DNA from 3 places in the Kitasatospora azatica KCTC 9699 genome. Region 2 is predicted to be linked to each of the others. Evidence: predicted binding sites of a transcription regulator. Region 2 holds the regulator's gene; each other region holds the start of a gene.

Region 1 (3,267 bases), 2.0 Mb from region 2:
GTGCCGCAGATCGGCGCCATGGTCCGGGCCCGCTGGGTCGGCAAGCTGTCGGCCCGGCCCGCGCACCTCAACACCGCGTTCGCCTTCGAGTCGGTGACCGACGAGTTCACCTTCGTGATCGGCCCGGTGCTGGCCACCGCCATCGCCACCGGCCTGGCGCCGGCGGCCGGACTGGTCACCGAGGCCTCGCTGACCCTGCTGGGCGGCCTGGTCTTCGCCACCCAGCGCCGCACCGCACCGGCCCGCCACCCGCACGTGCCCGGCGCCCGCCGGGTCTCCGCCCTGGCCTCCCCCGGCGTGCGACTGCTGGCCGGCTCCTTCCTGGGCGTCGGCACCGTCTTCGGGGCCATGCAGGTCTCGGTCACCGCCTTCGCCAAGGCCCAGGGGCAGCCCGAGGTCAACGGCATCGTCTACGGCATCTTCGCCGGCGGCTCGATGCTGGCCGGGGCGCTGTACGGGATGGTCGCCTGGCGGCGCTCGGCCCGGCAGCGGATGCTGGCCAGCTACGCGCTGCTGGTGCTCGGCTGCTCGACGCTCTGGGCGATGCCCAACCTGACCGCGCTGGCCGTGGCCGGACTGGTCTGCGGCCTGGCCATCGCGCCGACCCTGATCACCGGCTACACGCTGGTCGAGACACTGGTCGCGGACGGCGCCAAGACCGAGGCGTTCACCTGGCTGACCGGGGCGATCGGGCTCGGCCTGGCGATCGGCTCGACCGTCGCCGGGCAGCTGATCGACGCCGGCGGGCCGCGCACCGGGTTCCTGGTGCCGGTCGCCGGGGCCGGGCTCGGACTGGTGGCGCTGGTCACGTTGCGACGGCTGCTGGTGGCTTCCGGCGCGCCGGGCCGTACCGTTGCCAGGAGCGGGAGCGTTGCTCCGGCCGGTGGGAACGCTGCGGTCAGCGGGAACGCTGCGCCGGTGATCAGTGGGAACTCTGCGCCGGTGAGCAGGAACGCTGCGCCGGTGAATGGCAGCGCGGCTCCGGTGCTGGTGGCTGCGGCCGCCGCGGAGTGACTCGCCGTTGTAGGCCCCTTCGGCCGCCTCGTTACTGGCCAAGCTGGACTGATCCAGCGGAATGCCGCATCATGGACCGTCGTTAGCACTCACTAGCCGAGAGTGCCAGGAGGAAGACAAGTGCCCACGTACCAGTACCAGTGCACCGAGTGCGGCAGCGGCCTTGAGGTGGTGCAGAAGTTCACCGACGAGGCTCTGACCGTCTGCCCGAACTGCCAGGGCCGCCTGCGCAAGGTCTTCTCCGCGGTGGGTGTGGTCTTCAAGGGGTCCGGCTTCTACCGGACGGACAGCCGCTCCTCCTCGAGCAGCTCGGTGGGGTCCTCGTCGTCCTCGTCCGGCTCGGCTTCTTCGGGTGCGTCGTCCTCCTCCGGGGACTCTTCCTCGTCCTCGACCTCCTCGGCGTCATCCTCTCCTTCCTCCTCGTCCTCGTCGGCGGCTTCGGCCGGCTGATCCGGGCACTGCCGAAGGCCCCCTGGGAATTCCCAGGGGGCCTTCGTGCTTGTGTGCTCTCTCGCGCTTGCCTGCTCTTTTGGGCTTGTGTGCCTTTTCGCCTGCGGGTTTTCCACAGCCCCGGGGTTGTCCACAGGCTCTGGACGAGTTCGGCCGTGCTGGGGCGTTCGGCAGGACTCTTGGGCCATGACCGAATCGCTCAGCCCCAGGCACCCCGTCCACCAGCCCGCGCCGCCCGTTCCGGCCGCGCTGCCGCCCGGCCGATCCGTCCCCGAGTTCCGCCCGATCCGGCGGGGCGGGGGTGGCCGGCATCGGCTGCGGCAGGCGGTGCGCCACCGACCCGGCGCGGTGGTGACGGGCTTGGTCGCCGCCGCCACCGCCGCGCTGGCCGGCGGGCCACTGCCGCTCGCCGCACTGACAGTCCGTCAGCCGCTGAACGCCGCTACCTCAGCCGACTGCCGTTCGATTCACCCGTGACCGGGCTCGCGTCACCCGTAGTTCAGTCGCCGTGGTGCGGGGGGCGCTGGTCCAGGTACCAGTCCAGGGTGCGGCGGGAGGAAGACTCACCCCAGGCGGCATCCGTGTCGTCGCTGGTCTGCTGGGCGAAGGGATCGGTGAAGACGAGCTTGGCGGCCGGGACGGGCGCCTGCTCGGGGTCGGGTGTGGGCTGGTCCGTCATGTGTCCAGGGTAGGACGGCGGCCGGGGGCCGGGCGAAGACGCCCGACCCCCGGCCCAGAGCTCAGAACTCAGAGCCCACAGCTCAGCCTCAGCGTTCAGTGTTCGAACTCAGCCGAGGGAGGCCTTCAGGAAGTTCGCACCGTTGTAGGAACCCCAGCCGGTGACCTTGTCGTAGCCGGTCCCGGCGCTGTACGCGCCGTTGCTGCCGGACTTCACGTCGTGGAAGGCGGTGGAGTAGGAGCTGGAGGATGCCAGCGAGTAGATCCGACTGTTGGCGTAGCCGAAGCCGGGCTTGCCCTTGGCCTTGGCCTCGCTGTTGTAGACGGCCGCGAACGCCGCCCAGTTCGGGGCCGCCGCGCTGGTGCCGCCGAACTCGTACCAGGCGCCCTGGGTGTAGATCGCCCAGCCGCTGGCCGGGTCGGCGACCGCCGAGACGTCCGGCACCGAGCGCTTGGTGCCGCTGTTCACCGGCTTCTGGTAGGCCGGGGTGGCGAAGGTCGAGGAAACTCCGCCGCCACTGCCCGACCAGGCGGCCTCCTTGCTGTAGGCCCCCGAGGACAGGGTCAGCGAGGTGCCACCGGTGCCGGTGACGTACGGGTCGGCGGCCGGGAAGTCGACGGACTTGCCGCCGTTGCCGGCATCGTCCGAGCCGCTGTCGCCCGAGGCGGCGAAGACGGACTGCCCCTGGGCGGCCGCCTCCTTGAGGTCGGTGTCGACCGCGGTCCGGTTGCTCGCGGTCTCACCGGCCTCGTAGATGCCCCAGCTGATCGAGATCACCGGGACGTTGTCGCTGACCAGCTTCGCGTAGATCGCGGTCTCCCCGGCGTCGCTGTTCGGCGCCTCGTAGACCTTGATCGCCGCACCCGGCGCCAGCGCCTGCACCACCTCGATGTCCAGCTCCACCTCGTCCTCGCCGGACAGGTCGGTGGTGCCGCCGCCCGCGCTGACCACGGTCGGGGTGCTGGGGGTGAGGCCGAAGTACTTGTCGTAGGCGGTCACGTTGGACTGCTTGAACGCCGAGAACTCCAGCAGCGCGACCGTGCTGCCGGAGCCGTTGTAGCCCGCGCCGATCGTGGAGGTGAGGTTGTAGGCGGAGCGCGCGTTGGTCGGGTTGAGACCGGTCG
Region 2 (3,267 bases):
ACTGGGCGCGGGCTCGGCGCGCAGCTCGGCCAGCGTGACCTCGAGCGCGTCCTTGCCGTGCAGGGCGCTCACGGTGCCGTGCCCGCCCAGGCCCAGGCCGTCGGTCAGGGTGACCGCCTCGCCCACCTCCAGCCGCTTCACCGCGGCCGCGTGCCGGCCCTCGGGCCCGTCGAGGCGGACCACCGCGCCGGGCGCGGCAGCGGTCAGCCGGTCGGTTCCGACGACGAAGACAGGTGCGGTCATGCGGAGCGTCCTGGGTTCCTGGAGGTGGGTGAGCAGGCGTCAGCGGCCGTTGAAGGCGTCCTTCAACCGGGAGAACAGCCCCTGCTGCCCGGGCGCGAACTGGCCCGAGGGCCGCTCCTCGCCGCGCAGCACGGCCAGCCGGCGCAGCAGGTCCTCCTGCTCGGGGTCGAGCTTGGTGGGCGTCTGCACCTCGACATGCACTATCAGGTCGCCCCGGCCGCCGCCGCGCAGGTGCGTGACACCGCGTCCGTGCAGCGGGATCGACTGGCCGGACTGGGTGCCGGGCCGGATGTCGACCTCCTCCAGGCCGTCCAGGGTCTGCAGCGGGACCTGGGTGCCGAGCGAGGCGGCCGTCATCGGGATGGTGACGGTGCAGTGCAGGTCGTCGCCGCGGCGCTGGAAGGTCGGGTGCGCGGTCTCGGCGATCTCCACGTAGAGGTCGCCGGCCGGGCCGCCGCCCGGGCCGACCTCGCCCTCGCCGGCCAGCTGGATCCGGGTGCCGTTGTCGACACCGGCGGGGATCTTGACCGTGAGGGTGCGGCGGGCCCGCACCCGGCCGTCGCCGGCACACTCGGGGCAGGGGGTGGGGACCACGGTGCCGAAGCCCTGGCACTGCGGGCACGGGCGGGAGGTCATGACCTGGCCCAGGAAGGACCGGGTGACCTGGGAGACCTCGCCCTTGCCGCGACACATGTCACAGGTCTGCGCGGTGGTGCCGGGGGCCGCGCCCTCGCCGTTGCAGGTGGTGCAGGTGACGGCGGTGTCGACCTGGAGTTCCTTGGTGGTGCCGAAGGCGGCCTCCTCCAGGGTGATCTCCAGGCGGATCATCGCGTCCTGGCCGCGGCGGGTGCGCGAACGCGGACCACGCTGGCCGGAGGCGGCGCCGAAGAAGGCGTCCATGATGTCGGAGAAGCCGAAGCCGGCCGCGCCCGCGCCGAAGCCGCCCGCGCCGCCACCGCCGTTCGGCGAGAGCGGGTCGCCACCGAGGTCGTAGACCTGGCGCTTGGCCGGGTCGGAGAGCACCTCGTAGGCGGCGTTGATCTCCTTGAACCGCTCCTGCGTCTTCGGGTCCGGGTTGACGTCCGGGTGCAGTTCACGGGCGAGGCGTCGGAACGCCTTCTTGATCTCGTCCTGCCCCGCGTCCCGTCGGACGCCGAGTACCGCGTAGTAGTCCGTGGCCACCAAATGCTCCGCTTGTTCCGCCTCTAGAAGTGCTGTGACTGTGCCCGGCCTGCGGACTGCCGCAGGCCGGTGGTGTTACGACTCGGCCAGGATCTGCCCCACGTACCGTGCCACCGCCCGTACTGCCCCCATGGTGCCGGGGTAGTCCATCCGGGTCGGCCCGATCACGCCGAGTTTGGCCACGCTCTCATCGCCCGAACCGTAGCCGACCGAGACCACGGAGGTGGAATTCAGGCCCTCGTACTCGTTCTCGCGCCCGATCCGCACGGTCATTCCGCCGTCGGTGGTCTCGCCGAGCAGCCGCAGCAGCACCACGTGCTCCTCCAGCGCCTCCAGCACCGGCTGGATGCTGAGCGGGAAGTCGTGGCCGAAGCGGGTCAGGTTGGCCGTGCCGGCCAGCATGATCCGCTCCTCGTTCTGCTCCACCAGGGACTCGAACAGAGTACTGAGCACGGTGGTGACGATCGGGCGGTCGGCCGGTTCGAACGAGGCCGGCAGGTCCTCGACCAGGGCCGGGACGTCGGGGAACCGGCGCCCGCCGGCCAGCGCGTTCAGCCGGGCCCGCAGGTCGGCCAGGGTGGTCTCGCGGATCGGGCTGGGGCAGTCGACCAGGCGCTGCTCGACCCGGCCGGTGTTGGTGATCAGCACCAGCATGACCTTGGTCGGGGCCAGCATCACCAGCTCGACGTGACGCACCGTCGACCTGGTCAGCGAGGGGTACTGGACCACCGCGACCTGGCGGGTCAGCTGGGCGAGCAGGCGCACGGTGCGGGCCACCACGTCGTCCAGGTCGACCGCGCCGTCCAGGAAGTGCCGGATCGCCCGGCGCTCGGGGGCGCTCATCGGCTTGACCTCGGCCAGCCGGTCGACGAAAAGCCGGTATCCCTTGTCGGTGGGGATCCGGCCGGCGCTGGTGTGCGGCTGCTGGATGTAGCCGTCCTCTTCGAGGGTGGCCATGTCGTTGCGCACGGTGGCCGGCGAGACGCCGAGGTTGTGCCGCTCCACCAGGGCCTTGGAGCCGACCGGCTCCTCGGTGCCCACGTAGTCCTGCACGATCGCGCGCAGCACGGAGAGCTTGCGCTCGTCCAGCGCGTGGCCGGCGGCGGCGCGGGGCGCGGCGGCCCGGGCCGGCCGGGTGGCCGGCGGGCGGGCGGCGCGCGAGGTCGCCGGGTGTGCCGGCTCGCCGGCTGCCGGCTCACGACCGGTCGAACGCGGCTCGGACGCGGGTTCGTCGAACATGGCACGCACCTCCCTCTTCGCGCGTTGTCTCAGGTACCAGGTCCTGCGCTGCCGGTACTGTCCGTTCTTGGGCTGGCACTCTGCACTGAGGAGTGCCAAAACCGTATCTGCCAGTGTACGGCCCGGGTCCGACAGCAGGAACGCCCTGTCCCGGGATGCCGCACGGATCACGTGTCGCGCCCCGTCGGGGTGGTGCCCGCCGACGGTCGAAGTGGCAGCATCGATATCGACCCGGACTGACACAAACAGCCCGGCGTAACGAAGGAGCAGATATGTCGGCGTCCGGCCCTCACACCCGCTTTGCTCCCGACCGTGGTCTGACCGGACGGATGGTCACCACGATGTTCCTGATCGGGCTGCTCTACGTCGGCTTCACGGGTGTGTTGATCGTGCTGCTCAAGGGCGCCTGGCCACTGATCGTGCTGCTCTCCGGCGGCCTGTTCGTCGCGCAGTTCTGGTTCAGCGACAAGATCACCGAACGGGCGATGGGGGCCCACCCGGTCACCCCCGAGCAGTACCCGCAGCTGCACGGCACCATTGACCGGCTCTGCGCGCTGGCCGACATGCCCAAGCCCCGGGTCGCGGTGGCCGACAACGACATGC
Region 3 (3,267 bases), 580 kb from region 2:
CGTCCGGGCTGACCACCGGCGCGGCCCACTTCCAGCCCACCGCGACGGTGGCCTCAGTGCCGGACACCGGAGCCGCGGCGGCCTCGGCGACCCCGCTCGCCAGGCCCAGCAGGGCGCCGGCGGTGACCGCCGCGGTGGTCCACCGGACCGCCTTCGCAAGAGACTTCATCTGTCTGTTCCCTCCCCATGGGTACCACCGCTCGGCGCGGTGCCTGGGCAGGCTAGTACACGAAGTTGACGCTCCGAGGGCTAATCGGTGATCGGCTGACCCAACATCATCAGCGGTCCGTTGTCGGTCCGGCTGAGGATCACCGTCACGGTGTTCGGCCCGGACGGCTTCAGCAGTCGGCGCAGCTCCTCGGGGGTGATGGCCATGCCGCGCTTCTTGATCACCACGGTGCCGGCGCCGCGTTCCCGCACCAGTGCCTTGAGCTTCTTGACGTTGTACGGCAGTACCTCGTCGATCTCGTAGGCGTGCGCGAACGGAGTGGACACCAGCCGGTCCGAGGTCAGGTAGGCGATCTTCGGGTCGATCAGGGTGCCACCGACCTGCTCGGCGACCTCGGCCACCAGGTGGGCGCGGATCACCGCGCCGTCCGGCTCGTAGAGGTAGCGCCGGACCGGGCCGGCCGGCGGGTCGGGCAGCCGGCCGCCGGTGAGGGTGTGCCCGCCGGGGAGCAGGGTGGCGCGGTGCGGTTGCTCGGCGGGTGCGCGGGTGCCGAACCAGAGCACCGCCTCCTTCACCTCGCCGTGGTCGCAGACCCACTCCGCCTCGGCGTCCGCCGGGACCGCCTCGTGCGGGATGCCGGGAGCCACCTTGAGTGCGCCGAACGGGCGACTGCGGCCGGCCTCGATCGCCCAGGAGAGCGGCGGCGAGTACGCGGCGGGGTCGAACACCCGGCCCCGGTCGGTGCGGCGCGCGGGGTCGGTGAATACCGCGTCGAAGCCGTCGACCTCGGTCTGCGTCACGTCCGCGCAGCGCACCTCGATCAGCTCGGCCAGACCCAGCGCGGCGGCGTTGGCCCGGGCCACCGCGCAGGTCAGCGGGTCCCGGTCGACGGCGAGCACCGAGATCCCGGCTCGGGCCAGCGCGATCGCGTCACCGCCGATCCCGCCGCACAGGTCGGCCAGCCGGCCCACACCAAGCTGAGCGAACCGCCGGGCCCGCCACTCGGCCACGCTGCGCCGGGTGGACTGCTCGACCCCGTTGGGCGTGAAGTACATGGACTGCGCGTCCGCGCCGAACTTGGCCTGGGCCCGCTGCCGCAGCCGCTCCTGTCCGATCGCCGCCGAGACCAGTTCCGCCGGGTGCTCCCGCCGCAGCCTGGTCGCCACCGCCAGCTCGTCCCCGGGCGCGAACCCGCGCAGCTCGGCCAGCAGCGCCTGGCCCTCCTCGGTCAGCAGTTCCTGAAAGGTCTCGGTCTCCACCCGATCATTGTCCCGGTCCCCGGCCTGCCCCGGATCGCGAAGTGGACGGGCGCGCCGTTGGCACTCTGGTTGACTGAGTGCTAACCGCGGCCTATGGTCGTTCCTGGCACTCACCCCTGGGGGAGTGCTAACGCGACGGAACCGGTCTGACCCCCGCGACGGCAGGCCAGTCACGTCGCCCACCTACCTGTTAGACAACCCCGTAATCTCCGAAGGGGAGCTCGGACGTGACCACCAGCAGCAAGGTTGCCATCAAGCCGCTTGAGGACCGCATCGTGGTCCAGCCGCTCGACGCCGAGACCACCACGGCCTCCGGCCTGGTTATCCCGGACACCGCCAAGGAGAAGCCCCAGGAGGGCGTCGTCCTGGCCGTCGGCCCGGGCCGCTTCGAGGATGGCCAGCGCCTGCCGCTCGACGTCGCCGTCGGCGACATCGTCCTGTACTCCAAGTACGGCGGCACCGAGGTCAAGTACCAGGGCGAGGAGTACCTGGTCCTCTCGGCGCGCGACGTTCTCGCCATCATCGAGAAGTAAGCGTCTCGGCGGACTGACGGTCCGCCAACCCTGCCCGCCCCGGATCCGTGTCAGCAGTGACAGGGGCCCGGGGCGCGGTTGTTGGCTCACGCAATACCGATATCCCAAGGAAACGGAATCATGGCGAAGATCCTGCAGTTCGACGAGGACGCCCGCCGCTCGCTGGAGCGCGGTGTCAACAAGCTGGCCGACACCGTCAAGGTGACCATTGGTCCCAAGGGCCGCAACGTCGTCATCGACAAGAAGTTCGGCGCCCCGACCATCACCAACGACGGTGTCACCATCGCCCGCGAGGTCGAGCTGGACGACCCGTACGAGAACCTCGGCGCCCAGCTGGTCAAGGAGGTGGCCACCAAGACCAACGACGTCGCGGGTGACGGCACCACCACCGCCACCGTGCTGGCCCAGGCCCTGGTCAACGAGGGTCTGCGCAACGTCGCCGCCGGCGCCGCCCCGGCCGCCCTGAAGAAGGGCATCGACAAGGCCGTCGCCGCCGTCACCGAGCACCTGCTGGCCGTGGCCCGCGAGATCGAGGGCAAGGACGACGTCGCCGCCGTCGCCTCCCTCTCCGCGCAGGACCCGCAGGTCGGCGAGCTGATCGCCGAGGCGATCGACAAGGTCGGCAAGGACGGTGTGATCACCGTCGAGGAGTCCAACACCTTCGGCGTGGAGCTGGACTTCACCGAGGGCATGCAGTTCGACAAGGGCTACCTGTCGCCGTACTTCGTCACCGACCAGGAGCGCCAGGAGGCGGTCCTGGAGGACCCGTACATCCTGATCAACCAGGGCAAGATCTCCTCGATCCAGGAGCTGCTCCCGCTGCTGGAGAAGATCCTGCAGGCCGGCGCCTCCAAGCCGCTGCTGATCATCGCCGAGGACGTGGACGGCGAGGCGCTCTCCACCCTCGTGGTGAACAAGATCCGCGGCACCTTCAACGCGGTGGCCGTCAAGGCCCCCGGCTTCGGTGACCGCCGCAAGGCGATCCTCGGCGACTTGGCCACCCTGACCGGTGCCACCGTCATCTCCGAGGAGGTCGGCCTCAAGCTCGACCAGGCCGGCCTGGACGTGCTGGGCAGCGCCCGCCGCATCACCATCACCAAGGACGACACCACGGTCGTCGACGGCGCCGGCGAGGCCGAGGCCGTCGCGGGTCGCGTCGCCCAGATCAAGGCCGAGATCGCCAACACCGACTCGGACTGGGACCGCGAGAAGCTGCAGGAGCGCCTGGCCAAGCTGGCCGGCGGGGTCTGCGTGATCAAGGTCGGCGCCGCCACCGAGGTGGAGCTCAAGGAGCGCAAGCACCGTC

What was found. Region 2 encodes HrcA, which represses chaperone genes, less so after heat shock. Its sites were predicted from a motif close to TTNGCACTCNGNNNNNCNGAGTGCNAA; they were not measured.
Region 1: BR98_RS38175 (FmdB family zinc ribbon protein) is a predicted target of HrcA. The motif match lies at 1,097-1,123, and genes of this name have one in related genera.
Region 3: groES (co-chaperone GroES) is a predicted target of HrcA. The motif match lies at 1,486-1,512, and genes of this name have one in related genera.

What each region holds. Positions count from the first base shown of each region.
Region 1 is NZ_JQMO01000003.1:2,199,719-2,202,985, reverse strand. It holds gene BR98_RS20450 (MFS transporter) at 1-1,014, shown strand, start outside; gene BR98_RS38175 (FmdB family zinc ribbon protein) at 1,135-1,464, shown strand; gene BR98_RS20440 (hypothetical protein) at 1,651-1,941, shown strand; gene BR98_RS20435 (hypothetical protein) at 1,964-2,143, opposite strand; gene BR98_RS20430 (S53 family peptidase) at 2,252-3,267, opposite strand, start outside.
Region 2 is NZ_JQMO01000003.1:4,152,516-4,155,782, reverse strand. It holds gene BR98_RS29120 (16S rRNA (uracil(1498)-N(3))-methyltransferase) at 1-243, opposite strand, end outside; gene dnaJ (molecular chaperone DnaJ) at 283-1,425, opposite strand; gene hrcA (heat-inducible transcriptional repressor HrcA) at 1,501-2,664, opposite strand; gene htpX (zinc metalloprotease HtpX) at 2,937-3,267, shown strand, end outside.
Region 3 is NZ_JQMO01000003.1:3,568,940-3,572,206, forward strand. It holds gene BR98_RS26560 (YncE family protein) at 1-169, opposite strand, end outside; gene BR98_RS26565 (class I SAM-dependent methyltransferase) at 250-1,428, opposite strand; gene groES (co-chaperone GroES) at 1,656-1,961, shown strand; gene groL (chaperonin GroEL) at 2,082-3,267, shown strand, end outside.